4 regions of the Peribacillus sp. SIMBA_075 genome follow, and region 1 is predicted to be linked to each of the others. Evidence: riboswitches for the same ligand, from Rfam matches in the RefSeq annotation. Region 1 holds a riboswitch; each other region holds the start of a gene.

Region 1 (8,165 bases):
AAAATCTAGGTGACAATATATTCCAGTGAATTTTAGATGAGATCAAAGGAAGAATCAACGAGGTTGTTAAAGCATAAGCGTCAAATATTCCCCGCCTACATAGCACAACTTAATGTTCCTAGAACAAAAGTATACATTTATGAATTAATGTTCAAATGTGTATAGCCTTATTCATCAGATTCGTACATTAGTTCACAAATTGAATAATATTGTATTTAGAGGTTAACCGATAACGTCTACGCTTCAAGTAAATATGAAAAGTCTGCATATGATAGATCCTTTTGTAAGAGAAATAAAGTGTATTGGTCTTTCGGGATTTCATATAAATCATATACAGCACCATTTTCGTTTAATTGCGCATACATCGATTTTCTTGTTTTATTTGCTTTTATAACATAAGGAAGTTTTTCGGCAGCTTTTATGGAACGGATATTTTCTTCTCGAATCCGCATAAAAACCGTCTCAATACCTAGCTCATTAAAGAGCTCTTTAAAAAAAGCATCTTTAGCAGGTCTATTATATCCTTTTCCGTGATACGGTTTTCCAATCCAAGTACCTAAGAATCCGCAATTATCTTCTATATCGAATAAAGTAATCATACCGATTGGAATTCCCCACTCATCAAGAATAGTTCGAGAAATTAATTCGCCACGCTCTTCGGCCTCAATCGTTTGTTTTGTCATAAATAAGAATTCCTCATATGAACGAACTTTTTGGCGTACAAATGGGAAGACATCTGGATGTGCCATTAGTTCGTACAATACGTGGCTTTCATGAAGATCTCGTTTCTTAAGCATAAAATCCCTCCAATCATAAGCAAACTCAGGTGTGTTTTAGGATTTTTTTTAATAATAAGAGATAGGCAATAAGTGAAAATGCATAGCGGTTTTCACTGAATTAGAATGCTAAAGGGGGCTTTTATAGATTTTAAGATACATTGATTTTTGATAATAAGGTAAAATAAAAATATGTAAGCGACCTTGTCATTCCTATTAGGATACACAAGGTCGCTTAAACTATTTCTTCTTGATTTACCATTACTTTGTAATCTAATCCTTTCATTTTTTTATTTTTTAATACCAGTTTTAGTATTTTTCTAAGAGAAGATCCGTATTTTAAAAAAGGGACAAAGGCTAAGAATTCTTTAGAAAAAACAGAGCTTTCTTGATACTCAATGTGCATTATATTTCTCTTTATTTCATTGGCATCACCTTCTTTTAATTTAGTAAGATTAGCATACAAGAAAAATTTCATGTTGTAAATATAAAAGTCGAAATTTTCTGAAAAATATCGAAAAAAGTAGTTTTATATACTTTTTTTTAGAGAATCGGATCTATTCAGCAATTCCAAATAGTTGAGTCTAGACGGAAAAGATGGGAACTCATACCTGTCCATATGGTTAACAGGATTTATATAGAACCACTTTTTATGCTTCATGGAAAATATGAATAAATTATAAATAAGGATTCTTGCATCAAGCCCCTTTCCAATATATAATATTTAGAATATTTAGAAAATTTGAAGTGAAGGAGTGAAATTATATATCTATTCAACAATTACAAGAAAGTTATATGTCTATTCTACAATTACGAGAAAATGAGATGAAATACCGTACTCTATTTGAACATGCAACTGTTGCAATTTACCTATTAGAATTGAACGAGGATCGATTTCCAATTCGATTTCTCGACGTAAACCAAGTTGCATGTAAAAGATTAGGTTATAGTAAGGAAAAAATTCTTTCCATATCTGTTATGGATTTTCTTCCTGAAAACATTAAAACTATAAACATTATAAAAGATTTCGAAAAGGGAAAACATTACTTCACTTTGCGAGACGAATATGTTTTTAAAATAGAAGAGAAAATAGATACTGAGTTAATCATCGATATCTTTAGATTAGGTGAAAAAGAAGTTGCAATGGTTATTACTCGAGATATCACTGAACGTTTAAAAACGGAAGAGTTACTGCGAAAATCAGGGAAGCTGGATGTGGTAGGAAAATTAGCTACAGCAATAGCTCATGAAAATCCACTTACAACTATTAAAGGATTTATACAACTAATACAATCAATGAAAAATAAAGAAAATCAGTGGTACATAGATGTAATATCATCAGAAATTGAACAAATAGAAGTAATCACAAATAGATTTATGATAGTAGCTAAACCACAAGCAGTAAAGGTTCAACTCAATAATTTGAGCATGTTAGCAGAACAAGTTATAACGCTACTGCAACCTCAAGCAATGATGAAAAATATACAGATCAGAACAGAGCTTAAATCAGAAATTCCCTACATACCTTGTGAAGGAAACCAAATAAAACAAGTGTTTATCAATATCTTAGAAAATGCAATTGAAGCGATGTCAACGGGAGGAGAAATTTTGGTTCAAATCGATACACTTGATAGTCATCAAGTAAGTATTTGTTTTATCGATCAAGGATGTGGGATTCCAAGAGAACGTATCCCATATCTTGGAGAACCTTTTTATAGTATCAAAGAAAAAGGGGTTGGCTTAGGGTTAATGATCTGCTATGAAATTGTGAAAGCACATCAAGGAAAGATAGTTATTGAAAGTGAAATGAATAAAGGAACAACAGTTAATGTTATTCTTCCCATCTATTATCTTTCTTATCAAAGGATTCTTTTAATTTCTTTCATGGGAAAGGCTTTTCGGTGATTACATACGTAGGTGTCGACTAGATATGACTACTTACAAATATTGATTGGTATATCTTATCCAATATTTTATGTAATCTTTATATCACTTTTGGATTGCATATTATCACGATTTTCTTAGTTTCTTTTGACATGGAGAGGATTGACCGTGACGACGGCAATATCCACACAGAATAACTAGATGTTGATCCGTAATTCTCTCAATTAGTAGATTTTGTTTGTTTTGCATTTTAAAATTCATAGTAGGGCTTCCTCCTTAAGACTTTGAGTTTAGTTAAGTATTTATGTTTAAGAAATTTACGCTTTAAGTTTTTGTATCTTCTATTAAGCAGCTTTTTGTAAACGGATTTTTTGCTTTTCTAGTGTATAGACATAGAAGAACCCCGAGTAATGGACCTTTTTCGAAGTGTCCATTATTCGGGGTATAGTTCATGAAAGGGTGTTTTATTTAGATACTGGTATGACTGCACCTTTATATTTTTTAGTAATGAAGTCTTGTATTTCTTTAGAGCGAAGTACTTCTACTAACGCTTTTACTGTCTCTTTATTTTCATCGCCCTTACGTACAGTGATAATGTTTGCATATGGATTATCTTCACCCGATTCAACAGCGATTGGGTCTTTAAGCGGATCTAGCCCTGCATCTAACGCATAGTTCGCATTAATAACAACCGCATCACCTTCGTTGTTATTATAAATTTGAGGTAATAGGCCACCTTCTATATCTGCATTAAAAGTTAAGTTTTTAGGATTTTCTACAATATCATTAATCGTAGCTTCTGTTTTATTGATGCCTTCTTTTAGCTTAATAACGCCTTCTTTTTCAAAAATAGATAGAATACGTCCTTGTTCAGCTACAGCATTACGCATAATAACTGTACCGTTTTTTGGAAGATCTTTTAAGCTATCATACTTTTTAGAGTAAATGCCGATTGGCTCAATATGAATAGCACCCGCATTTACAAAGTCATAGTCTGGATTCTCTTTTAACACTGATTTAAGATATGGAACGTGTTGGAAATAATTTGCATCAATCTCTTTATCAGCTAACGCTGTGTTCGGAATAATATAATCTTGGAATGTTTTAATTTCTAAATCAATTCCCTTTTCCTTTAATAATGGCTTTGCCTGTTCTAAAATTTCAGCATGTGGAATGTTTGATGCACCCACAAGGATTTTCTTTTCTTTGTCTGAAGAATCTGATCCGCTGTTAGTCGTACCGCAAGCTGCTAAACTTAATACTAATGCTGAGGAAACTGCTAAAGTTGATATCCACTTTTTCATAATTCATTTCTCCCTTATCGTTTATCTATTTTTGTTGTACATATATCACCTATAAATTGAATAAAAAACAATGACTAAACATCATTATTATTGAGCTGAAACCCTTCAAGATATAACAAATTACCTAAACCACCTGCACCAACCCCCGCAACCAACTAGAAGGATTGTTGTAACTGTAATACCTGAAATTAATGCTGGCAGCAGCTCTTAGTATGTTAGTCTGTAGGGGAAAGGAAAGTTTTTTCTCCTCAAAAAAACCTTTCTACACATGAGTAGAAAGGTTGGTTAAACAATCCTTTCTCTCATCTTCCAAAGCACATTGCTTTGCAGGAATTGGCACCATATCAGTTAAATAACTGACGGTTGCCGGGCTTCACAGGGCACAGTCCCTCCACCTCTCTTGATAAGAGTCAAACATTATATTCAATTAAACGAAATATTTTAAATTCAGTAAATATAGTATGAGAGTGATCTTATCATGACCGTATGGCAGTGTCAATCAAAAAATTGTTCAATTAATTTGAATTTGCGGATGATTGCGTTAAATGTTTTATTCCTGTAGCCTTTGCGATTGCTTGTTCCAGGCCCTGCAGAAGCCTTCACTATCAAGAAGCGTGATAAAAAACATCTATTGAATTAAATTCATGCATAACTATTATTAAGACGAAAGTTCTGATTTTTTTCGTATCAAACCACACAGATCATTACATGGGAAATATGTCCGCCGTTATTTCGATTTTGACCGAAAAAAGCGATTTGGAAAAATCCCAAATCGCTTTTTTAAATATTATTACTTTTTAGGTTTCTTATTTAAAATAAAGCGCAGTTCATTGATATCATCATCAGATAGGGCATCTTCGTGAATGAATTGGACCAGCATGGATTTCATGGCCCCTCCATAGATACGTTTGATAAATGATTCGGTCTCGGCACGCTGGCACTCCTCCTGTGTATAGAGCGGGTAAAAGGTGTAAACTCTTTGATCTTTATTGACACCTACTACATCTTTTTGAACCAATCGATCGAGAAGGGTACGTATGGTTTTCGGCTTCCAATCGGTACTCTCCTGTAAGGAAACTATGATGTCATTTGCTGTTTGAGGGGCTTTATCCCAAAGCACGTTCATGATTTCCCATTCTGACTCTGATATGCTAGGAATGTTTTTCTCCATTTTTCTCCCCTCCATTTTCTTTATAGATTCCTAAATCTTTTAAAATTGATAAAGTAATTTCTCCCGCCTTGCTTCCAGATGAATCATCTTCATTTTGTATATTGGTAGCAAAGAAATAAGTATTGTTCTTCGTCTCTACGTAACCGATAAACCAACCATTGATGTTTTTTCCATTCACTGTTCCTGTACCTGTTTTTCCTGATAGGCGAGCTTCCTCATTCTTTTCTATGAGCAGTGCTTCCTTAACGGCTTGGATATGCCTTTCCTTATATCCAAATTGATTGTTATAAAAGGCTTGCAGCAGCTGGACTTGCTCGACTGGAGAAATTTTTAATGAGGATTCGTTCCAGAATTCACCCAATTCCCCAGATACATCGGAATTCCCATAGTTTATCGCTTGTAGATTGGATTGAATTGTTTCAAATCCTGTCCTGCGATCTAATTCCTGGAAATACCAGTTTACAGATTTTTGTAAAGCAGATGAGACATCCTGATCCATATTCCAAGCTTCATAGGGCTGCTCAGTCCCATCCCATGAAAGTTTGGATTCTTCGGGTGATATCACATTTGATTCTAGAGCAAATAAGGCACTATAGATTTTGTATGTGGAATCAGGTGATATCCGCAAAGTGCTTTTTTCTTCATTATAAATGCGATATTGCTGTGCGTTTTGATCATATAAAACAAAGCTTCCTTCATACCCTTTAAAGAATTGATGTAAATCCTCATAAACTGCTCCGTCATTTTTAAAATAGTATCGGTCGTTTTCCGTCGCAAATGCGAAAACGATAGGTAATTGGATTGTCAAAATGATAGTGGCCAACACATAAATAAAGACGCTTTTCCTTATTGATTTTTTTGCGGAATGCTTATAGGCAGAAATTTGTTCAATTCGTTTTTTGATTTGAAGCTTCGAACCGTTTAGTTGTGTCACTAACTGTAGATTACTTGACCGTTTTGAAAGATCCAAAAAATTAATGATAGTATTTCCATATTCACTAAAAGAGTTATCATCCAGTAACTGTAAAACAGATGTATCACATGCGATTTCCCGATCCAATCTCATTTCTCTAAAAGCAAGCCAAACAAGGGGATTAAACCAATAAATGATTTGATAGAATAATATCAAGTAATTTGTCAGCAAATCCTTGTTTTTATAGTGATTCAGTTCATGAAGAAAGATATACTCGTAATTTTTCAAGCTAAGCCAGTTTTCATGCTGAGCAGGTATGACGATATATGTTTGAAAAAGTCCGAATATCATTGGAGATTGGACTCTTTTCGAAATAACGATCTCCATTGATTTTTTTATCCGTAGTCTTTTCTTGCATTCTTCGAAAAGCACGAGAACTTCTTGATTGGAAAACGGAGAAGAATAATTCTTTATCCTTCTAATTGTGAGCCATCCACGAACCATAGTAAAGGTAAATAAAAGCATCCCTGATATCCATAAACCCATCACCCCCATATTAAGTAAGGACAGGTTCGGCCGATTGACCGATACAGAAAAGTCTTGTATGAGGTGTAGGCCCTGCATCATATCAGTTCCAGTTTTTTCCGTATTAGAGCTGGCTGCATGAATCTGATTTATATCCCCACTGCTAAAGACAGAATTAAAATTATATAAATCAGTAGGTATGAATGGAAGTGCTAAAGCCATAAAAAGAAACATCCACAAATGATAGTGCCATTTTGCTGTTAATTGTCTTCCAAACCATTTTCGTATAAGTAGGATAACAGTAACGGAAAATGAAGACACCAATAAACCTAATATAAAATGAGTTAAAAACATGTCCTTCAATACCTACTCTCTTGATTTTTAAATTTTAAAAAACAGGTATATAGCATATTTCTAGTAGCTTGATGGTTAAAAAATTAAGAATTGACTTTTCTTGATTACATATGTAATACTATACTACAGATGTAATCAGACTACAAACGTAATCTGTTAAAACTCCTTGCATGAGGTTGTTTTTTCAATTCGTACATAAGAGTCTAATCAAATAATTAGGAGGTTTATATCATGAACAAAAGATGGTTTTATCAAATACTGGCACCAATAGGATTGGTGCTTATGGTTGCAGGCTGCTCAGATGAGAAAAAACAGGTTGTACAACAAGCAGAAACAGAACATACCGGGGGAACTAACCAAACGTCAGAAAATATTACGGCAAAAGAAACCGTAATGGAGAAATTTAAACAACTTGAGAAGGAATATGATGCAAGGCTTGGGGTCTATGCCATTGATACAGGAACGAAAGAAACCGTGGAATTTCGTGAGAACGAACGATTTGCGTATGCATCTACATTCAAAGCCCTAGCCGCAGCTGTATTGTTAAAGCAAAATCCGATATCAGTGCTTGAGAAAATAAGGACATTCACCAATGAAGATATTATTACCTATTCTCCGATTACAGAAGACTTTGTGAACAAAGGAATGAGTCTTGGAAAGATAGCTGAAGCAGCGATGCAGTATAGTGATAATACAGCAGGAAATCTTCTGTTCGAAGAATTAGGCGGACCAGATGGATTTGAAAAGGCGTTACGGGAAAGTGGCGATACTATCACAATGGCTGACCGTATTGAACCAGATTTGAACGAAGCTATTCCTGGGGAATCACGGGATACAAGTACCCCTAAAGCACTTGCAACTACCCTTGAGGTGTTTGGAATCAGTGAGTACCTTCCTGCCGATAAGCAAGAAATTTTCACAAATTGGCTAAAAGGGAATACTACAGGTGATTCCCTCATTCGAGCTGGTGTACCAGAAAGTTGGGTGGTTGGAGATAAGAGCGGAGCCGGTGGCTATGGAACTCGAAATGATATAGCGATTGTGTGGCCGCCAAATCGAGAACCGATTATTATAGCGATCATGTCAAGTCGCAATGATGAGAATGCAAGCTTTAATGATAAACTCATCGCAAAGGCTGCAAAAGTGATTGCTCAGGCGTACTCTAACAACAAATAGATTAAAATAGTAGAGAAGGAGTACGACTCTTTGGGTGACGAACGTTTTTTACTTCAAGAAAG
Region 2 (8,165 bases), on a different contig from region 1:
AAGAATTAATGGAATTAAAAGGGAAGTATTATCAAATGTATGAACTGCAGGCCGGTCCGCATAACGGGATGGCCGGTTGAAGCACAATTGAATAAGTATGGATAATCAAGATTAAACTATAAGGAGGTGCCGGTTATTGGCACCTTCAAGCAAAATGATCAATAATAGTAATGATTACGTTTAACGTATACCCATATTAACAATGAGGTGATAATAGTGAAACAAGAAATTCATCCTGATTATCGACAAGTAGTATTTATGGATACCAACAGTGGTTATAAATTTTTGACAGGTTCCACGAAAACGTCCAATGAAACGATCGAGTGGGAAGATGGGCAAACGTATCCGTTATTAAAAGTGGAGATCAGTTCAGATACCCACCCTTTTTATACTGGAAAGCAGAAGTTTGCTGAAAAAGGTGGACGGGTGGACCGCTTTTTGGATAAATATAATATGAAGAAATGAAAGGGAGGCCATCGAGAAATCGTTGGCCTTTATTTATTAATAGGTTGAAAAAGAATTAAAATGATGCAAACAAGTGGGTGCCCCATAATTTATGAGGCACCCATCCTTTAATCATTTTGCAGCAATTGCTTCCCCTTTTGCAATATTTACGAGGGCAGCATCGAAATCCTTGATTAAATCGTCCGGATTTTCAAGTCCGACAGAGAGGCGGAGCAAGCTGTTCGTGATGCCTCGCTTTTCCCTTTCATCAGCAGGCATGGCAGCATGGGACATTTTGGCCGGGTAGGATAAAATCGATTCGACCGCTCCAAGGCTTACGGCAAAGACAGGAAGCTCGACAGTGTTCACGAAAGAGCGGAAGACTTCTTCGCTTTCCAATTCAAATGATAGGACTGCCCCTGCACCAAGCGACTGGCCTTGCTGGATTTCGTGCTGTGGATGATCGGCCAGGCCAGGATAATAAACCTTTTTCACCAAAGGCTGCTCATTTAAGTAGGCGGCAATCTTTTCTGCCCCTTTTTGGGAGTGTTCCATTCTAACGGACAAGGTTTTCAGACCTCTCATTACAAGCCAGGCGTCCTGTACACCAAGAACCGCTCCAAAGGAGTTTTGGAGGGAACCGAGTCTTACTGCCAAATCCGGATCTTTTACTACGGCAAGTCCAGCTATCACATCACTATGGCCGGATAAAAATTTCGTTGCGCTATGAAGGACAACATCAGCGCCCAGATTCAGTGGTTTTTGTAATGCTGGGGTCAAGAATGTATTATCAACAAAGCTTAAAGCACCGGCTTTTTTTGCGATATCACATACTGCTTTAATATCGGTCACTTTTAGTAATGGATTTGAAGGCGTTTCGATGTATATGGCTTTCGTATTTGGCTGAATGGCAGCTTTAATGCTTTCAAGGTCCGTCATGTCAACGAATGTATGCTCAATATTGAAACGCGTCAAAACGTTTGTGACCATCCTGAACGTACCTCCATACACATCTTCGGAAATGACGATATGGTCTCCGGCAGACAACAGCAGGAAAGCTGTTGAAATGGCTGCCATACCTGATGAAAAGGCAAAACCGTGAGTGCCTTCCTCAAGTTCGGCAATGATATCTTCCAGTGCTTCGCGAGTTGGGTTCCCGCTTCTGCTGTAATCATATTTGCCGAATTGATCGATATCGGATTGATGGAAAGTGGATGCGTGCTGAATGGGGACGCTCACACCGCCTGTTGCAGGATCGAATTTATGTTGATTATGAAGTAATTTGGTTTCAAAGCTGAAATCATGAGTGGTCATCGTAGTGCCTCCCTTTTTACATGTGCGAATGCTTGCTGTAAGTCCTGGATCAAATCTTCGCTGTCTTCAATGCCGACGGAGAAGCGCAGCAGGCGATTGCAAACCCCGTTCGCCGTTCTGACTTCAAGCGGTATATCGGCATGTGTTTGTGTAGCAGGATAGGTGATGAAGCTTTCAACCCCTCCAAGGCTTTCTGCAAACGAAATTAATGAGAGTGATTGTAAAAATGGGTTGACCGCCGCTTCATCAATGATACGGAATGAAATCATGCCGCCTCTACCGGGATACAATACATCTGTAACACAATCATGTTCCGCCAAGTAATCTACAAGTATCTTGGCATTCTTTTCATGACGTTCCATCCGCAATGCCAGGGTTTTCATTCCGCGCATCAACAGCCAGGAATCAAAGGGGCTCAAGACAGCTCCCATGCCATTATGATGAAAGGCAAGTGCATCACATAATTCAGCGCCGCTAGCAACGATCAGTCCAGCGAGCACATCATTATGACCACCGAGATACTTGGTTGCACTGTGGATCACAATATCTGCTCCAAGCAGGATTGGTTGTTGAATAAGAGGCGTGTAAAAGGTGTTATCAACGATTAACAATAAATTAAATCGTTTGGCCAATGCTGCAACGGCGCTAATGTCCGTTTGCTGCATAAGAGGGTTAGTGGGAGTCTCGATGAAGATGGCTTTCGTGTGAGGAGTGATGGCTTTTTCAATATCCTCCAAACAACAAGTGTTCACATAGTCGCACTTCAATCCCCATTTCTTAAACCCTTGTTCCAACAGACGATATGTACCGCCATAAAGATCTTCGCTGACAATCCATGCATCATCTGATTTAAATAAGGCCAGTATAGTAGAAATGGCTGCCATTCCTGAACTGCAGGCATAACCTTGGTCGCCTTTTTCCAGATCTGCGATGGATCGTTCCAATAGTTGGCGTGTAGGATTACCTGTCCTTGTATAATCAAATCCAGTCGATTGGCCGATTCCTTCATGGCGAAAAGCTGTTGAAAAGTATACTGGCGGATTGACTGTTCCTGTCGCCGTTTCACTGCGATTTCCTAATTGAGCAAGATATGTTTCAGTTTTGTACATAGTTTTCACTGCTCCTTTTTAGTTAAATAAAATAAAAAAAAGTCTTCTTTAAGAAGAAGACTTTGATTAAATAGGGACGAGTCATTCTTCTTATCTTCCAAGTTCACAAACTTGTGGAATTAGCACCTTTTCATTGGTTTGAAACAAATGAAGGTTGCTGAGGTGTCATCGGGCCATTCCCTCTACCTCTCTCGATAAGAGTTTAGATTATTCAATTTCTTTTGAATTTACTATATATATAAAATACTGTCAAGAACATTTTGGATGATAATGCTTTGATTTTCATGAAAAGGGCAATTGGAGACTAGCGGTGTCAACACTTTATGTGTCTAAAAAGAATATCCAAAATTTGCATGGGTCCAGGGATAAACACGATATTAAATGGATTTTAAAGAAAAAGGGGGAGGCTTGGCCGGTTATTTTTGCATTAAAAAAATAAAGTTTGTACAATGTATAGAGAGAAAGAATAATATGACATTATTCATTTCATATACATATGGTCTTCGATGAATAGTGCAAACAATAGGAGGAGAACACATGGAATACAGAATCGAACGAGATACGATGGGTGAAGTGAAAGTTCCTGCCGATAAATATTGGGGTGCACAAACGGAGAGAAGCCGTAACAATTTCAAAATCGGTAACGAAAAAATGCCGATTGAATTAGTTCGTGCATTTGCATACGTTAAACAAGCTGCGGCAAAGGTGAACTTTGATCTTGGCGATCTTTCGGAGGTTAAAAAGAATGTCATCGTTAAGATTTGCGACGAAATCCTTGAAGGTTCGCTTGATGAACATTTCCCACTTGTAGTTTGGCAAACGGGAAGCGGTACGCAAAGTAATATGAACGTGAATGAAGTGGTCGCTAACAAAGGGAATGAATGGTTAAAAGAAAATGGTGAATCCGAAACCCTTCACCCGAATGATGATGTTAACAAGGCACAAAGCTCCAATGATACTTTCCCGACCGCCATGCATATTGCAGCCTTTATGGAAGTCGCTGAAAAATTGGTTCCTGCCATCAAAGCACTTCGTGATACTTTCGATTCAAAAGAAAAAGAATTTTGGGATGTCGTGAAAATTGGCCGGACACATCTTCAAGATGCAACACCACTGACTTTGGGACAAGAAATTTCCGGTTGGAAAGCGATGCTCGATAAAGATCTCGCGATGATTCAGGAAAGCAGCCAAAAATTATTGAACCTGGCCCTAGGCGGAACGGCTGTAGGAACGGGAATCAATACAAAAAAAGAATTCCCAGGACTTTCGGCCAAACAAATTGCAGCAGATACAGGACATCCCTTCGTCACTTCGGATAATAAGTTCCATGCATTGACAAGCCATAACGAAATCGTCTACGCACACGGTGCGTTGAAAGCATTGGCAGCGGATTTAATGAAAATTGCGAACGATGTCAGATGGCTGGCAAGTGGCCCTAGAAGCGGAATCGGCGAAATTGCCATTCCTGAAAACGAGCCAGGCAGCTCCATCATGCCAGGTAAAGTCAATCCTACACAAAGTGAAGCGCTTACCATGATTGCGACACAAATCGTGGGTAACGATGCTACGATTGGCTTTGCAGCAAGCCAAGGTAACTTTGAACTGAATGTATTCAAACCAGTCATCATCTATAACTTCCTGCAAACGGTGAAATTATTGACGGAAGGCATTCACTCTTTCAACATTAATTGTGCAGTTGGCATCACTGCAAATGAAGATAAAATCAAAGAAAATGTAGACCGTTCACTTATGTTGGTAACAGCATTGAACCCGCATATTGGTTATGAAAAAGCAGCCAAGATCGCCAAAACTGCATTCAAGGACAACTCTACGTTAAAAGAAGCGGCGTTGAAATTAGAATTCCTGACGGAAGCTGAATTCAAAGCATGGGTAGATCCTGCTGACATGGTTAATAAATAATTGCATAGGAGTGCCCTCCCGCTGGTTTTAGGGAGGGTGTTCCCATATGTTAAAATAATGGAATCAGCAAATAATGAAATCATAAGTATCGGGGACAGGAGGAAAAACAATGTCTTTATGCCCGCTTTGCAACGGTCTAAGAAAAATTCATGTAAATTGCCCGGAGTGCAGCAGTGGTCTTGATGATAAAGGGAAATTCATGGATTACGCTGATGATTACAGTGCTTATATGGATATCGACACACTTAAAGAAAACGACGGATACCCTCAATCCCTTCAAAAAGGCCAATGCCCGCATCTCATGAAATGCTCTGAATGCGGACATGATGAAGTGGTTTTGGTCCAGGAATAGGGTTTGCCCATTAGATATTATTCGAATAAACGCAAAAAGACCCATTCATGAACGGGTCTTTTTGCGTTTAATTAGCAGATAACTTCATGCTTTCCTGCATCTGTTCATCTTCTTCAACTAAAATGCGGTGTTCGGTCCCTTTATCGAAAAAGTGGGCTTTATTCATGTCAAGGGCAAGTTTGATTTTCTCGCCTGCCTGGATAATATTCTTGGCATCGACCCGTGCGACGAAGTCCTGCCCCTCTAATGTGGAGTAAAGCATGATCTCTGCGCCCATGAGCTCGGCTACATCAATTTGGGTTGTGAATGTTGTGTTTGGGGACTCCGTGAAGTAAACTCCTTCATTATGGAAATCCTCCGGACGGATGCCAAGGATTATATCTTTTCCGACATATCCTTGATCACGCAGCATTTTCATCTTCAATTCTGGTATTTCTAGCGTTTGTGCACCAATTTTAATCGTGCCTTCTTTTAATGTTCCGGTGAAGAAGTTCATGGCAGGCGATCCGATAAAACCGCCGACGAAAACGTTAATGGGTTTCTCGTAAACGTCCTTTGGTGCACCGACCTGTTGGATGATACCATCTTTCATTACGACAAGACGTGTCGCCATTGTCATTGCCTCTGTTTGGTCATGTGTGACATATATTGTCGTGGTGTCCAGCCGTTTATGTAGTTTAGCGATTTCCGCCCGCATTTGAACCCGCAGCTTTGCGTCGAGATTGGATAGTGGCTCATCCATCAAAAAAACCTTTGCGTCCCTTACAATTGCACGGCCAAGTGCCACACGCTGGCGCTGACCACCGGAAAGGGCTTTAGGTTTCCTGTTTAGCAGCTCTTCAAGTCCGAGGATCCTTGCAGCATCATTGACCCTTTGCTTGATTTCCGCTTTTGGTGTTTTCCTGAGCTTCAATCCAAATGCCATATTGTCATAGACGGACATATGGGGATATAAGGCGTAGTTCTGGAAAACCATCGCAATATCACGATCTTTCGGAGGGACATCATTGACTCGCTTGCCGTCTATATATAAATCCCCTTGGGAAATGTCTTCCAGTCCGGCAATCATCCTTAATGTCGTCGATTTACCGCAACCTGAAGGTCCCACAAAAACTATGAATTCCTTATCGGCAACACGAAGGTTGAAGTCTTTAACAGCCGTTACCTTTTTATCATAAATCTTGAATATATGATCTAATATTAACTCTGCCATGAAAAATCCCCCTTTTAAACTCCTGATTACTTGTACTAATTAACTATAGTCTAAGCTATCAGTTTAGAAAAAAGTATGGGCACATTGCACAAAAATGGATGACAATCCCTGTTTTTGATGAAAATTAATCATTCATTAATATAATCAAGTACGCAGTCAAGGCGTGACGAAAGTTTCTAATATCGAGACCAGTTCTTTCAGTGAATTTATCTATCCGGTATTGTAAGCTGTTCCGATGTATATAAAGCTGTTTGGCGGCATAGGTAGCATTGGAGTTACATTCGATATACGTTTTAATCGTTTTGATAAGTTCAGTATCCTGTTTGGTCTTGCCGAGAATCTCATTGATATACCACTTTGAATTCGTAACGGATAGGTCATTTATTAAAGAATGGGGGATGATGTCTGCCAAATCAGCCACCTTTAGATCCGGCAGATTTACTTGTGCCAAAGCAAAACATTTTTTCTCCTGATTCCTATGATGATGCAGGTCTTGATTTACTGGGTGAAAGCGCCCGGTGAACATTCGGGTCTTTACATAAAAGTCACTTTCAAGCGTGGAAGAAATGGCGATTAGTTCTTTATTTGATAAAGATTCATCCTTGTCGGTTTCAATTAAGATTCCTGCCGTTTCATTTTCCCAGACAATGGCTGCGTCAGATGGAACGAAAGCGAGGAAGGCGTCTTCAAAATCGGAGTGGGAATAATCAGCATGAGTAAGCTTGAAATGAATGAATCGAACATTCTCCCAGCTTGTTAAAGGCAATGGTGCATTCGGTTCGGATAAAAAAGTTTTCCATGATGTGCCTGGAAACGTATTGAGGTTATTTTGGTTTATGGAAGGAACAAAAAGCAGTTCCAATAAACGGATTTCTTCAGCTGTGATTTCTGAACGGGGAATGCCAAGTATACTTCTTGTGTCTTCGAACCAAACATAGTCAGTAAAATCATTAGTATCCTTTTTATTGGTAAGAGCGTTCGGGAATTTTTGTTTGAGATTTTCAAGCATCATTTCCACCTTCTTTCTCCCTTTCCATATCATTATAGCGAAAAAGAATAAAGTTCAAAAGAATAGGATAGGATATTGCCAGTTTTTCCGAGAAGGGAAAGTGCATTCCTTCTAGGTAAAGACACGTAATAAATATTTTCTGTTCGGCAGAAAATTTAGCCATAGAAAAACACTCCGTAAATGTTAGTTTGGTGTCTAACATTTACGGGGCAGTTCAAGTTTGCCTACAGTTTTTTTATGGCTTGTAATTTGAACGTTGATTGGAACAAAAGGCACTTGCTTTCCGCGGGTGGTCCGCCCTCGGCTTGCTCCTGCTTTTTGTTCCGTGCTTTTCGTTAAAAACCATTCCTCTAAAAATGGGCTAAATGACAATTATCAAGCCTTTCCATCCAGGTTAATTATTCCATTATTTTCTTGTCAAAAGGGTAAAGAGATAATACATGTATTATAATAATATAAAAAAGGCAGATGAAACTACTTTTTCCAATAATGGGGAGGAAATGCATGATAGAGATAAAGACAGTAAATGATGTGGTTTGTGTGCACGGGACTCCTAGCGGCAAGTCGGGGATGAGTGTCTATGTTTTTTTAACGGATGGCCTATTGATAGATACAGGTGCGCAGATATTATTGGAAGGGCTTGTTCCATTCTATGAGTCCGCAGACTTCGATTTAGTGGCGCTGACACACTATCATGAGGACCATACAGGGGGCGCAGCCTGGATAATGGAACATAAAAAGGTTCCGATATTCATTCATCCGATGTCGGTCGATGCTTGTGCGAAGGATGCTGAATATCCTGAG
Region 3 (8,165 bases), on a different contig from region 1:
AGGACATGATGTCATTAATTTAGGCCAGGGAAATCCTGATCAACCGACGCCTGAACATATCGTGAAAAGTTTACAGACTGCCGCTGAAAGATCGATTAATCATAAATATTCACCATTCCGGGGACATCAATATTTAAAGGATGCCGCTGCCGTCTTTTATGAACGTGAATATGGAGTCAAGCTGGATCCAAATAGTGAAGTGGCGATTCTCTTTGGAGGAAAGGCAGGTCTTGTCGAACTGCCGCAGTGTTTATTAAATCCAGGTGATACGATCCTGGTTCCTGATCCCGGCTATCCGGATTATCTTTCAGGTGTAGTGTTAGCCCAGGCAAAAACCGAATTCATGCCCTTGACAGAAGAAAATGGTTTTCTTCCGAATTACAAAGTTATACATAAAGACGTGCTTGATAAAGCCAAAATGATGTTCTTGAACTATCCGAATAATCCCACTGGTGCTTCTGCAACTGAAAGTTTTTTTGATGAAACCGTCTCCCACGCAAGAGAGCATTCAATTTGTGTGGTCCACGATTTCGCTTATGGAGCGATAGGGTTCGACGGAAAAAAACCGACAAGCTTTCTCCAGGCAAAGGGAGCGAAGGATGTAGGAATAGAAATATACACACTATCGAAAACATACAATATGGCAGGGTGGAGAGTTGGCTTCGCAATGGGGAATAAAAGTGTCATAGAGGCTCTTGAACTATTACAAGACCATCTTTATGTGAGTCTCTTCCCGGCGATACAGGAAGCAGCGGCAAGTGCATTGCTTGACTCGCAGAGCTGTGTAGAGGAATTAGTGAAGATGTATGAGGGGCGCAGGAATGTTTTCATTGAGGGATTAAGGGCAATCGGCTGGGAAGTCAAAGCTCCTGAAGCATCATTTTTTGCCTGGCTCAAGGTACCAAAAGGTTTTACGTCAGAGAGTTTTGCAGACTATTTATTAACGCATGCCCACGTAGCTGTTGCCGCAGGGAATGGATTCGGTGAATTTGGCGAGGGTTACGTAAGGGTAGGGCTTCTGACTTCGGAAGAGCGGTTAAAAGAGGCTGTGGAACGAATTCGCACACTAAACTTGTTTTGACGAAGGATTGAGTATCCAATGTATCCCACCGTTAAATGGTTAAAAACGTATTGACAAAGTATGGATTACCTGTCAGAATACAAAATAAATTCTAAATCTTTCGATACTTGTAACTATATATCAGCGTTTTCTTATTTTGAGCAGGTGGAGGGACTAGCCCTATGAAGCCCAGCAACCGACCGTAATTCCATTGTAAAATGGGGCGGAATTCTTCGCCGGATTTTCATGAAATCCACAAGGCACGGTGCTAATTCTTGCAGCCAATGGCTGGGAGATAAGAAGATGGCTTTTTAAAGCCTCTTCTTATATGAAGGGGCTTTTGCCATTTAGAGCAATGCCAGGTTAATGACTTCGAGAGTTTACTAACGTGTAATAGGAGTGATCAGATGAGCGAGATAGTCGCTACTTATTTAATTCATGACTTTAATGGAAATCATGAGAAAAAAGCAGAGAGCATTGCCTTAGGTTTGACTGTGGGGACATGGACGGACCTGCCCCAATTGGTCCAGAAGCAACTGGAAAAGCATAAGGGACGTGTAGTATCCGTAACGCCACTATCTGAAGAAGAGAGGGCAAACGGCTACTTTAATCGTAAAGTGTACCGTTCGCTAATTAAAATTGCCTATCCGGCTGGGAATTTCTCTAATGATTTACCTGCAATCCTTACGACGGTCTTCGGCAAACTTTCATTGGACGGTGAAATAAAACTGATCGACCTGGATTTTGTCGGTGCTATTCAAAAAGCGTTCCCGGGACCGCAATTTGGCATTACAGGCATAAGGGAAAAGATTGAGGTATTTAACAGGCCCCTTGTGATGAGCATCTTTAAAGGTGTATTAGGAAGGGATCTAACCTTCCATAATGAGCAACTGAAGCAACAAGCATTAGGAGGTGTCGACCTAGTTAAAGATGATGAGATTCTCTTTGACCAGGAACAGACTCCATTTTTCGATAGAATAAAAACGGGAAAAAGAATTTTGAATGAAGTCTTTGAAACCACTGGCCACCGAACTTTATATGCTGTCAATCTATCAGGGAAAACATTTGATTTATTGGATAAGGCGAAGCAAGCGGCTGAAGCAGGGGCAGATGCTTTATTGTTCAACGTTCATACATATGGTTTGGATGTATTGCAAGCCTTAAGTGAACATGATCATATCAAGCTACCGATCATGGCGCACCCCGCATATAGCGGGGCATTGGCATCTTCATCATTTTATGGGATCGGGTATCCATTATTGCTTGGTAAATTAGTGAGGTTATCAGGAGCGGATTTATCCTTGTTCCCATCACCTTATGGAAATGTCGCACTTGAAAAAAAGGAAACATTAGCGATTGCTGAAGCTCTTACAAAAGATGAGTTTTCATGGAAAAAGGCCTTCCCTGTACCTTCTGCAGGCATTCATCCGGGCATGGTTCCCAACCTGATCAAGGATTTTGGGCTGGACAGTGTCATTAATGCCGGAGGTGGAATTCATGGACACCCTGACGGAGCAGAGGGCGGGGCCAAGGCTTTCCGTTCTGCTGTTGAAGCCGTTCTCGCAGGAAAGGACCTATCAGAAGCGGCTGCTGAGGAAGAAGGACTAAAAAAAGCTCTTGTTTTATGGGGAGGCTTGTAAGAAATAATGAAACCGATCATCTTTTGCGATTTCGATGGAACGATCACCAACACAGATAATATCATTTCTATCATGAAAAAATTTGCGCCTCCGGAGTGGGAAAAGTTGAAAGACGATGTCCTTCAGCAAAAAATCAGTATATCTTCAGGGGTCGGTGATATGTTTTCCTTGCTTGATAGTGGCTTGAAGGATGACATCATTCAATATGTAAGCGAGACGGCCGGCATTCGTCCAGGATTTAATGAATTCGTTGAGTATACGAAAAAAGCCAACATCCCTTTATATATTGTAAGTGGAGGCATGGATTTTTTCATTGCCCCTCTTTTAAATGATATCTTGCCAGCAGATTCCGTTTATTGCAACAATGCATTTTTTGATAAGGAAAAGATTTATATTGAGTGGCCACATGCTTGTGATGAGCAATGTAATAATGATTGCGGTTGCTGCAAGCCATCCATTATGAGGGGAATTGCGAGTGCGGGTGATTTTAAACTCGTTATTGGAGATTCAGTAACGGATTTTGAAGCGGCAAAACAGGCCGATTTTGTCATAGCCCGTGACATGCTGCTTGAGAATTGTGATAGAGAAGGGATTCCTCATCAAGGTTTTGAGACGTTTTATGATGTAATTGCTATTTTAAAGCGGCGGGAGGAGGTAAAGGCGTGAACACACATACTGAAGAATGGCTGGAGCTAGCCGATATTAAAGCTGAACTGGCCCAAAGGGATTGGTTTATGGGAACAAGCGGGAACTTGTCCATCCGCGAGCCCAAAAGTCCTTTCTTTTATATTTCGGCAAGCGGTAAGGATAAAAGGAAGCAATCGGATTCGGACTTTTTATTGGTGGATTTAAAAGGAAAACCAGTTGAAGAAACGGAGCTAAGGCCATCGGCCGAAACTTTGCTTCATACCGTTATTTACGGGAAAACCAATGCGAACTGTGTACTCCATGTCCATACAGTTGAAAATAATGTGATATCCGAATTGTACGGAGATGAAGGTCAAGTTTCTTTTCATAATCATGAAATCATAAAAGCGACCGGACGGTGGGATGAAGATTCAGAGCTTCGGATTCCAATCATATATAATCACGCTGACATTCAACAGTTATCCGATAAGTTCAAGCAACATGTCGTAGAAGACTCTGGCGCCGTGCTGATCCGCAATCATGGAATTACGGTTTGGGGTATAAGCGGACTCGAAGCAAAAAGAATACTTGAAGCTTGCGAATTTTTATTTCAATATCAACTGTTGCTTAATCAACAAAAGGCGTTTGCAGGTTCTTTAAGATAAAAATCCTAGAGGAGGATGAATGATGGCGATGATTAGGTTCCATGAAACAAACGAGGTTATTGAAAACGGTGAACGGGTAAAAGGCTTTTTAGAAACACAAGGGGTTATTTATGAACAATGGGACATTTCGAAATTACCGGCCCATCTTGTGGAAAAATACGATCTGACAGATGCTGACAAAGAGGAAATCCTTTTAACTTTCAAATCTGAGATAGCGGAAATTTCCGAAAGAAGAGGCTATAAAGCTCAAGATATCATCACATTATCCGATGCAAATCCAAACTTGGATCAAATGCTTGAAAACTTTAAGCAGGAACACCACCATGAAGATGATGAAGTGCGTTTCATAGCAGGCGGAACCAGTATTTTTGCCATTGAGGGCAGCGATAAGCGGTGGTTTGATGTACGGCTTAATCCAGGAGATCTTATTAGTGTACCAGAATCCACACGGCATTATTTCACGCTGGCAGAAGATAGAAAAACTGTAGCTGTCCGTATTTTCGTTACAGCGGCAGGATGGGTGCCGATTTACGAAAAAGACGAAGTTCAAGCATGAATCATTGTCGAAAAACCAGCTTACGGGCTGGTTTTTTTATGTGGTTCGGGCAAGTGCTTTTAAAAGATAAGTATGATAAAATTTAACGGAATTGAATTTTACAGGATCATGGGAGCAGATACAAATGAAAACAACCGAAGTTTACATATTAGGAGGATTTCTCGGCAGCGGGAAAACGACGCTTCTACGAAATATATTAAAACAGGAAAGTGAAGCAAATAGGAAAGTGGCCGTCCTTTTAAATGAGCTCGGCAGTGTATCGGTGGACAGCGGCCTGATTGGTGATGAAGTGCCATTGAAGGAGTTGTTTGACGGCTGCATTTGCTGCACCATTCAGGATAAGCTGGAGGTTCAGCTTCATGAATTGCTAACTGAAAACAACCTGGACGCCGTTTATATTGAAACGACGGGCGCAGCCCATCCAGTTGAAGTATTGGATGGCATCATGTCGCCGCTTTTCGCCAAAAGACTGGATTATAAAGGGATTATAACGGTCGTCGATTTACTACGGTGGCGCGATCGGGAAGAACTGTCTCCACAGCTTCGGCAGTTGCTTGCTGAGCAAATCCACCATGCGGATTTCATATTATTGAATAAAGTGGACCTTGTAAGTGAGATGGAGGCAGCACAGCTGATATATTCGATACAGGCGCTTAACACCGATGCTGTTTGTTTATTGACGGAGTATGCGGCCATTTCCTTGATATCGTTGCAGCAGATGCAAAGAAAACGGCAAAATGGCCATCAAAAGCTTGATGTACACGACCATTTGCATTTAACTGCAGTGGTCCACACATTTGAGGGTGCCGTGACACAAACTGACTTTGAAGATTGGCTTAGGGGCCTTCCGGAAACGGTCTATCGAATGAAAGGATACATTTCCTTTACACATTCACAGCTCCCCCATTTATTCCAATACTCATACGGAATGCCGATGTATATGAATGAAATGATGAAAATGCCATTGAATATCGTCATTATCGGTGAAAAGTTGGATAGGAAAATTATCATCGGCCAGTTGAAGGCTTTGGAAGCGAAAGCGGCCCAATAAACGTCTGCCGCCCATTAAAAAGAAACATAAAAGGAGACTTTCTTATCAAGGAGGCGGTAATATTGCCATGGAATAAGAATGATTATCCGAATTCGATGAAAAATCTAGATGAAGATTTAGGGAAAAGGCCATTGAAATCGAGAATGCATTATTGGATGATGGATATGGGGATGGAAAAGTCATTCCAATTGCCATAGACCGCAGCAAAAATGTCGGTGGGAAAAGATTGAAAAAATGGTCAGACCATAAATGGGTCTGACCATTTTCATTGTTGCAATCCAAAGGCGGCAAATGTCTTTTCGTCTTCAATTAATCCGCAAGCAGCACATTGCACCCGAATTTCTGGACCATTATATGCTAGATGGAAAGGCTGAAGCGAATCGTTCGAATATTGTTCAACGATTTCACCGGATTGCGGATCCTTTTTAATGGGGGTTGATACTTGCTTAATGAGATTGAAGCGAGATTTATTTGTCCGGCAATTCGGACAGCGGTATACTTGAGACAATTTACTCACTCCTTTTTTTGAATTTTTTATTGCGTAATCGTAATATTAAGGTAGTCTTTACAAACTTGATTAAAAATATGTATAAATTAGTGATGGATGGAAGGGATAATATGAAAGATAATGTCAGGCAAGAAGCAGTACTGGAGGCTTATTTAAGTTTATGGAATAATCGTAAGGTGCCGGATGGAGGTGGAAGGGAAGTATTATCGGAACTCATTCGCCGCGAGCTTTTAGATGAAAATGCACACCCCCGTGCCCGGAAACCAGTACTGGAAAAGTTTTACCTCTGTATTAAACGCGTGATGGGTTCTGCGCTTTCAGAAGAAATGAAAAACGCGATCGTCATATCCTATGTCACTGAATTGGAAAGGTTATGATTCCGGTTGTGATACGGATGCTAGTTTAGAGAATATTCTTTTCCGCTTCATACTTTTTTCACAAATCATTGTTAAAATTTTAAAAAAATAGATATTTAATGAATAAGGAGCTTAAAATATGAAGTGGGGCATTGGGCTTTTTCTTGCCATCTTACTGCTTACTGGGTGTAATGGCAGTAATACATTTACAAAAATAAATAAAAGTAAATCTTTCTTGGCGACAGTCAATATCAAGGATACCTCCCTGACTTTCATAGATGAAAACTATCATCCATTTGCCAAATGGGATATTTCAGAACCATTTACCGGAGCCCTGCTCCTGGCAGACAAAGATACTATCCTGCTTTATGGAAAGGATATGGAGAAAGTCCAAGTTTACTCTTTATCAGAAGGAAAACTGATAAACAGTTGGGAAATTGGGAAAGGGATCGTCAATATGCAGTTATTACATGATGGAAAAAGCATCGTGGCAGTCAATCAATCGAATCACTCCATTTATTTTTTAAATGATGAAGGTGAGGAACAGGATGTAGTCAGTGTCGGTAAAAGCCCTTTGACCGTTCTTCAGGGTGTGCAAGCGAATCGCTTGTATGTAATTAATTTTGGAGATACCAAATGTTCAGTGATAAATCTTGAAACGAAAAAGGTTGAATTCGAATTTCCCATACATAGTTCCAGCACTGGCTCATTGCTGAGGGAAGAAAAGGATGAAATATGGATCGGAGGACACGGTCATGGAGATCAAGTGGAAGAAGATCTATATATTTATTCGGCAAAAACGGGAGAGTTGAAGAAAAAGTTGAAGGCTCCCACCATGCCGATAAAGTTCCTGGAGAATGCTGAAGGCATTTTTGTCCTTAGTCATGGCACAAGCTCCTTATATAAATTGAATGATCAATATGAGGAAGTGAAAAGCAAGGTGGTCGGCGTCAACCCTTTTGAAATGGCGAACTTTAACGAAGATGTGGTCGTAGCTGGATATGATAGTGATGAAGTGTATGTAGTGGATGCTGGAACAGTCGATGTTAAAAAAACGATCAAAGTCGGCGAAGGTCCATTCCAATTGATGTTGAGGGAGTAGTTGACATGCATGTTTACACCATTTTAGTCGTGGATGATGAAGAGGATATGCGGAATCTAGTTGAAATGTATTTGCTGAACTCAGGTTATCGATGCCTTCAAGCTGCGAATGGAAAAGAAGCCATTAGTATGGTTGAAACACATGAAGTGGATTTAATCCTACTGGATATCATGATGCCAGGTATGGATGGTTTCTCGGTATGTGAAAAGATTCGTGATAATTGGGAGATCCCTGTAATATTTGTCAGTGCGAAAGGTGAAGAGTGGGATATGGTGAAAGGGCTGAAGCTCGGCGGGGACGATTATATCGTCAAACCGTTCAATCCAGGAGAATTGGTCGCTAGGGTCGAAGCGGTATTGCGAAGGACAGGCAAACTATCATTGAAAGAAGAGGATCTAAACCAAGTGCGATTCGGTAAAATTAGCTTAAACTTACAATCCAGAACGGTTTTGGTGGAAGGGACCCCTATCAATTTAACCTTGAAAGAATTCGAGTTGCTCTTATTCCTCATGCGTCATAAAAGTCAGGCACTTAGCCGTGAACAACTGCTTGAAAATGTATGGAGCGGGGAGTATGGGGGGTCTTTACGTACCGTGGATA
Region 4 (8,165 bases), on a different contig from region 1:
GTATCTGCGCTTGAAGCTACCAGATTCACCGAAATTTACGGAACTTGAAAAGAAGCAGAGACCAACAGTAATAAGCAACATGAAAAGTGTCTGGAAAAAGGAATATTCTCGCCAGACCCTTGTTTTGTGGATTCTTTGGTTTTGCGTGGTCTTTTCTTATTATGGGATGTTTTTATGGCTGCCAAGTGTGATGGTCTTAAAAGGATTCAGTATGATTCAAAGCTTTGAATATGTTTTGATCATGACGCTTGCACAGCTTCCGGGCTATTTTTCAGCTGCATGGCTGATAGAGAAGATGGGTCGTAAATTCGTTTTGATCACATACTTAATTGGAACAGCCATCAGTGCCTTTTTCTTTGGATCGGCAGAGGGGTTGGCACTGCTGATAGTTTCTGGAATGTTCCTATCTTTCTTCAACTTAGGGGCATGGGGTGCGCTTTATGCGTATACACCTGAGCAGTATCCAACTGCAGTTCGTGGAACCGGTACAGGGCTAGCTGCTGGTATTGGCAGGATTGGCGGTGTCCTGGGGCCATTGCTTGTAGGGTATTTAGTTGCTGCCGGTACCCCGATTTCAACGATTTTCACCATATTTACAATTGCTATTCTAGTGGGAGCCGCTGCTGTGGCTTTTGGGAAGGAAACAAAGAATACCGTTTTGACATAAACGAAGGAAGGGGACCAATCAGTCCCCTCTTTTCTTTACTTAAAGTCTTTTATTATTTTTAAAAGGAGTTCGGAGGCAATCTTTGGACTATCTGCATTCATGATGGCTGAAACGACTGCGGTACCGGATAGCCCGCTATCTGAAAGTGAGGAAATGTTATCGGCTGTGATACCCCCGATTGCTACGGCAGGAATCGATACGCTGCGGCAAATTTCCTCCAAATCTTCAATGGCCATTAGCGTTGCATCTTGTTTGGTCTTCGTCGGGAAAACGGAACCGACTCCGATATAGTCTGCTCCATTTTGTTCGGCTTCGAGAGCTTCTTCAAGTGTGGAGACTGAAACACCGACAATCATATCGTCAGGAACCATTTGTTTGATGACAGGCAGTGGAAGATCATCTTGCCCAATATGAATTCCGTCCGCTTCAACAGCGAGTGCTATATCTACCCGGTCATTAATGATAAGGGGAATGGACAGCTCGCTCAATAACTGTTTTAATGCAGAAGCCTTTTTATAAAAGGAGAGAGAGGAATTGTTTTTCTCTCTAAGTTGTACGATCGAAACTCCTCCTGAAACCGATTCTGCAATGATTTTGGTCAATTCTTCTATTGCTATCGACTCTTCCGTAACTAAATATAGACTTAAATCAATTTGGGACTTCTTCATTTATTTTCACCTCATGCATCCAAATTTCCTTATCCATTCTTGATATTGCATCCATTAATCGCACTCGAAACGTTCCTGTCCCTTCATCTTCTTGAAGTTTTGCAGCTGCCAGGTCCCCTGAAATGCTCATGGTCGAGATACCAGCAATTGCCGCAGAATAGAAATCGTCCGTGACTCCGGAAAAGGTGCCGATAAGAGCAGTGGCCATGCATCCGGTACCAGTAACATTAGTTAAAAGGAGATTCCCGTTGTCGATAATTGACGTATGTTTTCCGTCGCTGACCGCATCCTTAGCCCCGCTGACCACGATGATACTATTCAATTTATTTGCTGCTTGTGCAGCCAGCTCTGCATTGCTAATCGCTAGTTCCCCTGAATCCACTCCGCGTGTAACGATATCCCCCCCCATCAATCGAAGGATCTCACTCGCATTTCCGCGAATGATTTGGAAAGTAACCTTACTTAGGAGCTCTGTGACTTTCTCTGTCCGATAGGAGGTGGCACCCACTCCCACCGGGTCCAAAATGACTGGGATATTCAGGGCATTTGCCGTCTTGCCGGCAATCTCCATTGCTTCTAAGGCTTTATCATCAATCGTACCGAAATTCAGGACCAATGCATTCGCTAATTTGACCATATCCGCCACTTCACTGGGGCTCGATGTCATTACAGGTGAGCCACCGATGGCAAGGGTGACATTGGCACAGTCGTTGACCGTAACAAAGTTGGTGATTTGGTGAACGAGAGGTTTTCTTTCTCGTACTTTCACGAATAAATCGGCTGCAGCAACATTCATATTAAGTCACTCCGTTCTTTTTTTGAAAATGAATGAAAATGATGGACAGGTCCATGCCCCCTACCGATTGAAAAGCTATTACGTATCGCTTCGGAAATATAGGTTTTGGCCTGTTCAATCGACTCTTTCAATGGCAGTCCATTTGCCAGGTTGGATGTAATGGCGGATGATAGGGTACAGCCTGTACCATGTGTGTTTTGTGTATGAATGCGTTCTCCCTTGATCCATTGGAAGTCAGTTCCATCATAAAAAAGATCGTTTGGATTTCCTGCTGCATGGCCCCCTTTAAGTAAAACGGCTTTAGAACCTAGTTCATGTATGGATATGCATGCCCTGTAAAAATCTTGTTTCGTTCGAATCGACAAGCCAGTAAGGACTTCCGCTTCTGGTACATTCGGGGTTACAAGTGTTGCAAGCGGAAGCAATTCCATTTTTAAGGCAGTGACAGCTTTTTCGTCTAGCAAATGGTGGCCGCTTTTTGAAATCATGACTGGGTCAAGGATAACGATGGAAGGTAAGTAGGTTTTAATGGACGCAGCGACTGTTTTCACTATTTCTTTTGATCCAAGCATTCCTATTTTTACTGCATCGACATGAATATCCTCAAAGATGGCAGCAATTTGATCCGAGATGATAGCTGTTTCGATGGCCTGAACTGAACGCACTTCCATTGTGTTTTGTGCAGTAACGGCTGTAATGGCAGACATTCCAAAGACACCATGTGCAGAAAATGTTTTTAAATCTGCTTGTATTCCAGCACCGCCCCCTGAATCAGAGCCTGCGATGGTTAATGCTGTTTTCATAAAAAATCCCCTTCATATAATTATTTTTTAGAAGTATGTTAAGTAATATGAAAGCTAAAAGCGCACCTGCGAATGAACTAAGCATAAAAGCTGGTAAAAAACCAAAAAGAGCAGCTTTTTCCCCCAATAGGAGGAGTGCAAGTGGATAACAGGCCAGGGATCCGAGAATGCCGGTCCCAATCACTTCCCCTAGACAGGCGAATTTCAAGCTTTGTGTTTTTCGATAAAGGACGGCAGCCAATAGTGCACCTATCATGCTGCCAGGAAAGGCGAAAATTGAACCGGTACCAGACATGTTTCTAATGATGGAAACTAATAAAGCTTGTGTTACCGAATAGGCAGGTCCCAATAAAACGGCTGTCAGGACATTTGCCAGATGCTGTATCGGGAAGATTTTAGCAAATCCGACAGGGATGAAAATAATTGAACTGGTCAGAGTCGTTATACCCGTGATCATGGCAGTCAACGTCATTTTCTTGATTGGATTCATCATCATGTCAATACCTACAGTGGCCAATCCTGTTCATTTTGAACCATATCCCAGAATAAATATTCATATCGGGAAGTCACCAAAAAGTGCTTTTCTAATCTCAGAAGTTCCTTTTCAGGCATGCCTCTTGTTAATTCTTCCAATAAAGCAATCAGCCACTTGTGTGCCTCACCGAATTCAGGAGATGAATAGGACCTTATCCAATCTGCGTAGCGGTTGTTTTCCAATGCTTCACCATTTTGTTTTTTTAATATCAAACCGATTTCGTAATAATCCCAAGCACATGGTAGGAGACAAGCGATGAGGTCTGCCAAAGTCCCATGCTGAGCTGCATTTAGCATGTAACCCGTATAGGCTAAAGTGGTAGGCGTAGGTTCTGTTTCTTCCAATTCCTTGGTACTGATTCCGAATTCCGAAGCATATTGCCGATGGATATCCATTTCCACTTGAAGAGTTTCGTTTAAAATACTGGAAAATCTTGCCATGGTTTCGATATTATGAGCTTTGATGACACCTAGAGCAAAAAGCTTGGAATATTCCATGAGATAGATATAGTCCTGCTTCAAATAATAAGAAAACTTCTTTTCAGGTAGCGTGCCGTTTCCAATTGCCTGGACAAAGGGATGTGAATGGTTCCTTTTCCAAATTTCTTTTGCCCGTCCATGAAGTCTTTCACTGAAGGTTTCTAATTTAGTATTCTCCATTGTTCATCCTCCTTTAGAATAGATCCCCTATTTACATCCATAAAAAAAACCGCTCCTGAATACGGAACGGGGTAGATGGATAAAGTCTGCAAATGGACGATATCATCCACTTCCCTCCGCCGGTATGAGCCGGTTCAGGTTCAAAGGGTCCGGAACTAATTCCATCTCAGTCTAAAAAAAGACTCCCCTAGTGGTGTGAATTGTATGTAATTACTGACATCATATCAGAAAGACAAGAAAATGCAACCCACATTTGAAAGGGGAAACCCATTTATGGCAAGTGGAAAAGGAAGAACCAGGTAATTGACTTTTGATGTTTATTGGGATAAAATCATTTCTACATCATTTATATATTGAATTCTTATCCAGAGAGGTGGAGGGACTTGGCCCAAAGAAACCTCGGCAGCAGACCCATTTTGGGAACTGTGCTAAATCCAACAAGCATTTGCTTGGAAGATAAGAAGAGCCGTACGGACACTGTAAGCCTCTTCTTGAATTAGAAGAGGCTTTTATTTTTGCGGAATAACGTTTAGTGGCATACTAGAAAAGGTATATATAATTTGGTGAAATCAAACCGGTTAATACAGTTTAGCTCAACTAGAAGCGGGCTCTATGATGACTAGGAAAGGAGCCATTTACATGGCAGAATTATTTAAGAGGATTGAACAGAGGAAGGCAATGCTTATTGAAGAGTTATTGGCCAATGGAGTATACAAAACCTCTGATGAAAGGCACCTTTATGATGCCCCGTTAAAAGTACTTGAAAATGAATATAAGATTGTAATAAATAGACCAAATAATGAGTCTCCTTCGGAATGGATGACATAGTATCCGATAGGCTATAATCTTGGGATAAGGAATATGATGTAAGCATTCGCAGTCTATACTTGTGGATGCTTTTTTTATTTATGTTTATATAGGGGATGACACAATATATACATATTTAGAAAATGAAATAGGCTTTTTGTCACATTTAAACTGTAAAATTACACATTTAATTTCAAAAAAATAGTTGATTTTAACTATAAGTTTCATTATGATGAAGGTGTAAAAAAATTGAATAAATGGGAGGTGGCTTGATGCTTTGCCAGAAGGTAACTGTAGAAAAAGTAGAAGAGAAGAGACAAGAAATGATTAAATTGGCGGCAATTTATGGTTTAACAAGTCTTCTAACTGTTCAAGCAAGCCAAGAATTGGATACGCTGTTGAATGCTTTAACAAATAAAAGAGATTCTGAATATTTTTCCCTTAAGAAAGTATATAGGTATTTCTAAATTCTCCATTTCGGCCTCGTTTAATCTGAAAAAGGCTACTGCTCAAGGCAATAGCTTTTAAATGAATATTTTAATTATCGACACGTTTCCCAAGTATAATCAAATCTCTTTCAATGCCATCGAGCTCTGCAACTCGAGGCAAATTTGCCCATTTTTCAAACCCAAATTTTGAAAAAAGCTTCAGGCTAGGTATATTGTGGGCAAAAATGAAACCTAATAAAGTCTTCACCCCTAATTTAGGGCTCACTTCAATTGCCTTTTGAATCGAAATTTGTCCGATTCCTTTTCCCCGGAAATAATCATCGATATAAATGCTGATTTCGGCCGTAGAATCATAAGCTGGCCGGCCATAGAAAGATTGAAAGCTCATCCATCCTGCAGTTTGCCCTTCTATAGTAATGATATATAGCGGTCGACTTTCTGAATGATGTTCCTCAAACCATTTAACCCTCGATTGTACGGATACAGGTTCCGTATCTGCCGTGACCATTCTTGAAGCAATTGTCGAATTATATATTTCAACGATTCTGGGTAAATCCGAAAGTGCTGCCTCCCTAAACTCTATGTGCTCTGCCATCATTTAAACTCCTATCTATCATTTATATTCAATCTCCAGAATAATGGGTATCATCCCGCTTACATAAAGGCCGGAGAATGAAGCCCAATCCATTGAAAGTTTTATATTATCATACACTCTTTACTATTTATCTGACAATTCATTTTTGTATGTTAAAACTACAGATTTTTGGGTATTTAAAATGATGAAATACTTCATAGTAAATAGACAAAAGGAGAAACCAATGAAAAAAGTAGCAGGTTTGTTAATTATTGTACTAGTTATTTGTTTTGCTGCATATAAATTTCAGGCCTCGGAGTCGAAAGATGTGCAAAGGGTAATGGCTTTTGGAGATTCGTTAACCTATGGAAAAGGGGATAAGGACGGGGAGGGATATGTAGAAGGTCTGGAGGATGAATTGAATAATCCGGAATCGGAACAAAAAGTGAGTTTTTGGAATTACGGGATAAAAGGTCAGGAAACGGATGGGATCATGAATCAGCTTGATGATTACCGCATTAAATCGAAACTTGATAAAGCCGATACTTTCATCGTTTATATTGGAACCAATGACTTGATCAATAGTAACGGCGGTGACTTGAAGAAAATAAGTGATCGAAAAATCGATGAGGGTAAACGGGAGTATATCAACCATCTTGATAAGATTACTTCGACACTGATAAAGGCAAACGATAAAGCGGATATACTTGTAGTGGGACTGTATAATCCGATTAAAGATAATCAAAAACTTGAAAAGCACATCCAAGATTATAACCAATCAATAATGGGAATATCGAAAAAGGATAAAAGGATGGTATTCATTCCTACAAATGATCTTTTTGAGAATAAAAAGAAAACCGAGTATTTCAGTGATAAGATTCATCCCAATGAAAAGGGATATCAGCTCATTACGAATCGGATTTTGGAAAGTTATCATTTCAAATGAAAGTAAAAATGCACAGAAGGCTGAATTATACCCCGGATAACGGACATACATAAAAAAGTGTCCCTTATCCGGGTTTTTTTGAGATTGAGACTGTTCCCATTGATTTAATGGCTGCTGTTCTTACTTTTGCTTATGCGGGCGTATTTTACTTTTATCCCTATTTATGCTGAGGCATTAGGTATGACATCTATTACAAGTTATTTCTTTGTAATCTTCGCACTCTTTATAAAACTGTCACGTCCATTTGTTGGAAAACTATTTGATCGTAATGGAGCAAATCATATAGTCTATCCATTCGTATTAATTTTTATCATAGGTATGATCATTTTGAGTCAAGCACATTCCATGAATGCATTTTTAAGTGCGGGAGCAATCATAGGGGAAGAGTTTGGTGTTCTTCAACCTGCTATGCAAACTCTTCTGTTCAGTCAGTAAATACTGAGCGAAAAGGGTTAGCAACTTCAACGTTTTTTTTATTCAATGATTTAGGTGTGGCATTAGGTTCCTTCACTATAGGTATTGTCTCCTCACATACTACCTATAGTTTTGTATATATAGTATGTGAGCTGTAATAATTTTTCTTTATGTTCTTTATTATTGCTTACAACATCGCAAAGTCATTGCTATTTGGAGCTATATGGAATTTCGGAAGTTATTTGTATTAGGTAAATTTTACCTTTATGACTATCATAGAGCTTTTTGAAAAAGAGACAACTATAAATCGGTTCGTTTCGTCAAAAAGCATTATTATTTTACACATTCATATAGAAAATGGAATAATTAAAGGAGATTAGCTAGGCCATAAGAGGAGATGCTATAAATGAAAATATCAGGGGAGAACTTTTAATTGGGGTCAAAGGACTATCGGATGAACAACTGGACGCCCATCCTGAAGAAGGACGTTGGAGCATCATTCAGATATTGGATCATTTATATTTAATGGAGAGGGCCATAACAAGGATATTGCCGATAAATTGAAAAGCGATGAAAGCATTCCAGCTGTGGATAAACCAATCGAGCTTACTTTAAATCGAGAATTGAAGGTTCTGGCCCCGCCATTTGTCATTCCGTCAGAATCATTCCAAACTTTGAGCAAGGTTAAGGATAAGTTGTCCGAATCCCGCAAAGCCTTTATACAAGTCGTTGATCATGCAAAACGAAATGATCTCGAACAAAAGTCTTTTCCTCACCCTTTGTTTAAAGAATTAGGCTTGAAGCAATGGGTTACTTTCGTGGGACTTCATGAAAAACGGCATTTAAT

What was found. Region 1 has a riboswitch for S-adenosylmethionine ahead of SB775_RS19905 (ABC transporter permease). Riboswitches for the same ligand answer to the same signal wherever they lie in the genome.
Region 2: another riboswitch for S-adenosylmethionine. It lies ahead of SB775_RS14155 (methionine biosynthesis PLP-dependent protein); the one in region 1 lies ahead of SB775_RS19905 (ABC transporter permease).
Region 3: another riboswitch for S-adenosylmethionine. It lies ahead of mtnW (2,3-diketo-5-methylthiopentyl-1-phosphate enolase); the one in region 1 lies ahead of SB775_RS19905 (ABC transporter permease).
Region 4: another riboswitch for S-adenosylmethionine. It lies ahead of SB775_RS05605 (Fur-regulated basic protein FbpA); the one in region 1 lies ahead of SB775_RS19905 (ABC transporter permease).

The regions. Positions count from the first base shown of each region.
Region 1 covers NZ_JAWRYN010000033.1:33,594-41,758, reverse strand. The annotation lists partial or broken gene SB775_RS19930 (IS110 family transposase) at 1-1, shown strand, start outside; gene SB775_RS19925 (GNAT family N-acetyltransferase) at 237-797, opposite strand; gene SB775_RS19920 (hypothetical protein) at 1,012-1,242, opposite strand; partial or broken gene SB775_RS19915 (ATP-binding protein) at 1,584-2,681, shown strand; gene SB775_RS19910 (MetQ/NlpA family ABC transporter substrate-binding protein) at 3,125-3,964, opposite strand; partial or broken gene SB775_RS19905 (ABC transporter permease) at 4,042-4,171, opposite strand; SAM riboswitch class I at 4,264-4,374, opposite strand; gene blaI (penicillinase repressor BlaI) at 4,755-5,135, opposite strand; gene SB775_RS19895 (BlaR1 family beta-lactam sensor/signal transducer) at 5,116-6,927, opposite strand; gene bla (class A beta-lactamase) at 7,210-8,103, shown strand.
Region 2 covers NZ_JAWRYN010000017.1:15,793-23,957, reverse strand. The annotation lists gene SB775_RS14170 (ABC transporter ATP-binding protein) at 1-80, shown strand, start outside; gene SB775_RS14165 (type B 50S ribosomal protein L31) at 217-465, shown strand; gene metC (cystathionine beta-lyase) at 577-1,758, opposite strand; gene SB775_RS14155 (methionine biosynthesis PLP-dependent protein) at 1,755-2,867, opposite strand; SAM riboswitch class I at 2,955-3,068, opposite strand; gene fumC (class II fumarate hydratase) at 3,405-4,787, shown strand; gene SB775_RS14145 (hypothetical protein) at 4,897-5,139, shown strand; gene SB775_RS14140 (ABC transporter ATP-binding protein) at 5,207-6,352, opposite strand; gene SB775_RS14135 (PucR family transcriptional regulator) at 6,477-7,364, opposite strand; gene SB775_RS14130 (MBL fold metallo-hydrolase) at 7,866-8,165, shown strand, end outside.
Region 3 covers NZ_JAWRYN010000005.1:138,674-146,838, reverse strand. The annotation lists gene SB775_RS06545 (pyridoxal phosphate-dependent aminotransferase) at 1-1,081, shown strand, start outside; SAM riboswitch class I at 1,210-1,362, shown strand; gene mtnW (2,3-diketo-5-methylthiopentyl-1-phosphate enolase) at 1,468-2,700, shown strand; gene SB775_RS06535 (2-hydroxy-3-keto-5-methylthiopentenyl-1-phosphate phosphatase) at 2,707-3,366, shown strand; gene SB775_RS06530 (methylthioribulose 1-phosphate dehydratase) at 3,363-3,992, shown strand; gene SB775_RS06525 (cupin domain-containing protein) at 4,015-4,548, shown strand; gene SB775_RS06520 (CobW family GTP-binding protein) at 4,673-5,599, shown strand; gene SB775_RS06515 (hypothetical protein) at 5,662-5,796, shown strand; gene SB775_RS06510 (hypothetical protein) at 5,865-6,107, opposite strand; gene SB775_RS06505 (hypothetical protein) at 6,218-6,484, shown strand; gene SB775_RS06500 (YncE family protein) at 6,603-7,565, shown strand; gene SB775_RS06495 (response regulator transcription factor) at 7,571-8,165, shown strand, end outside.
Region 4 covers NZ_JAWRYN010000004.1:160,303-168,467, forward strand. The annotation lists gene SB775_RS05575 (MFS transporter) at 1-667, shown strand, start outside; gene thiE (thiamine phosphate synthase) at 703-1,335, opposite strand; gene thiM (hydroxyethylthiazole kinase) at 1,316-2,131, opposite strand; gene thiD (bifunctional hydroxymethylpyrimidine kinase/phosphomethylpyrimidine kinase) at 2,128-2,934, opposite strand; gene thiW (energy coupling factor transporter S component ThiW) at 2,903-3,424, opposite strand; gene tenA (thiaminase II) at 3,439-4,128, opposite strand; TPP riboswitch at 4,223-4,327, opposite strand; SAM riboswitch class I at 4,487-4,591, shown strand; gene SB775_RS05605 (Fur-regulated basic protein FbpA) at 4,768-4,956, shown strand; gene SB775_RS05610 (aspartyl-phosphate phosphatase Spo0E family protein) at 5,208-5,402, shown strand; gene SB775_RS05615 (GNAT family N-acetyltransferase) at 5,473-5,979, opposite strand; gene SB775_RS05620 (DUF459 domain-containing protein) at 6,203-6,904, shown strand; gene SB775_RS05625 (MFS transporter) at 7,031-7,339, shown strand; gene SB775_RS05630 (DinB family protein) at 7,721-7,882, shown strand; gene SB775_RS05635 (hypothetical protein) at 7,807-8,165, shown strand, end outside.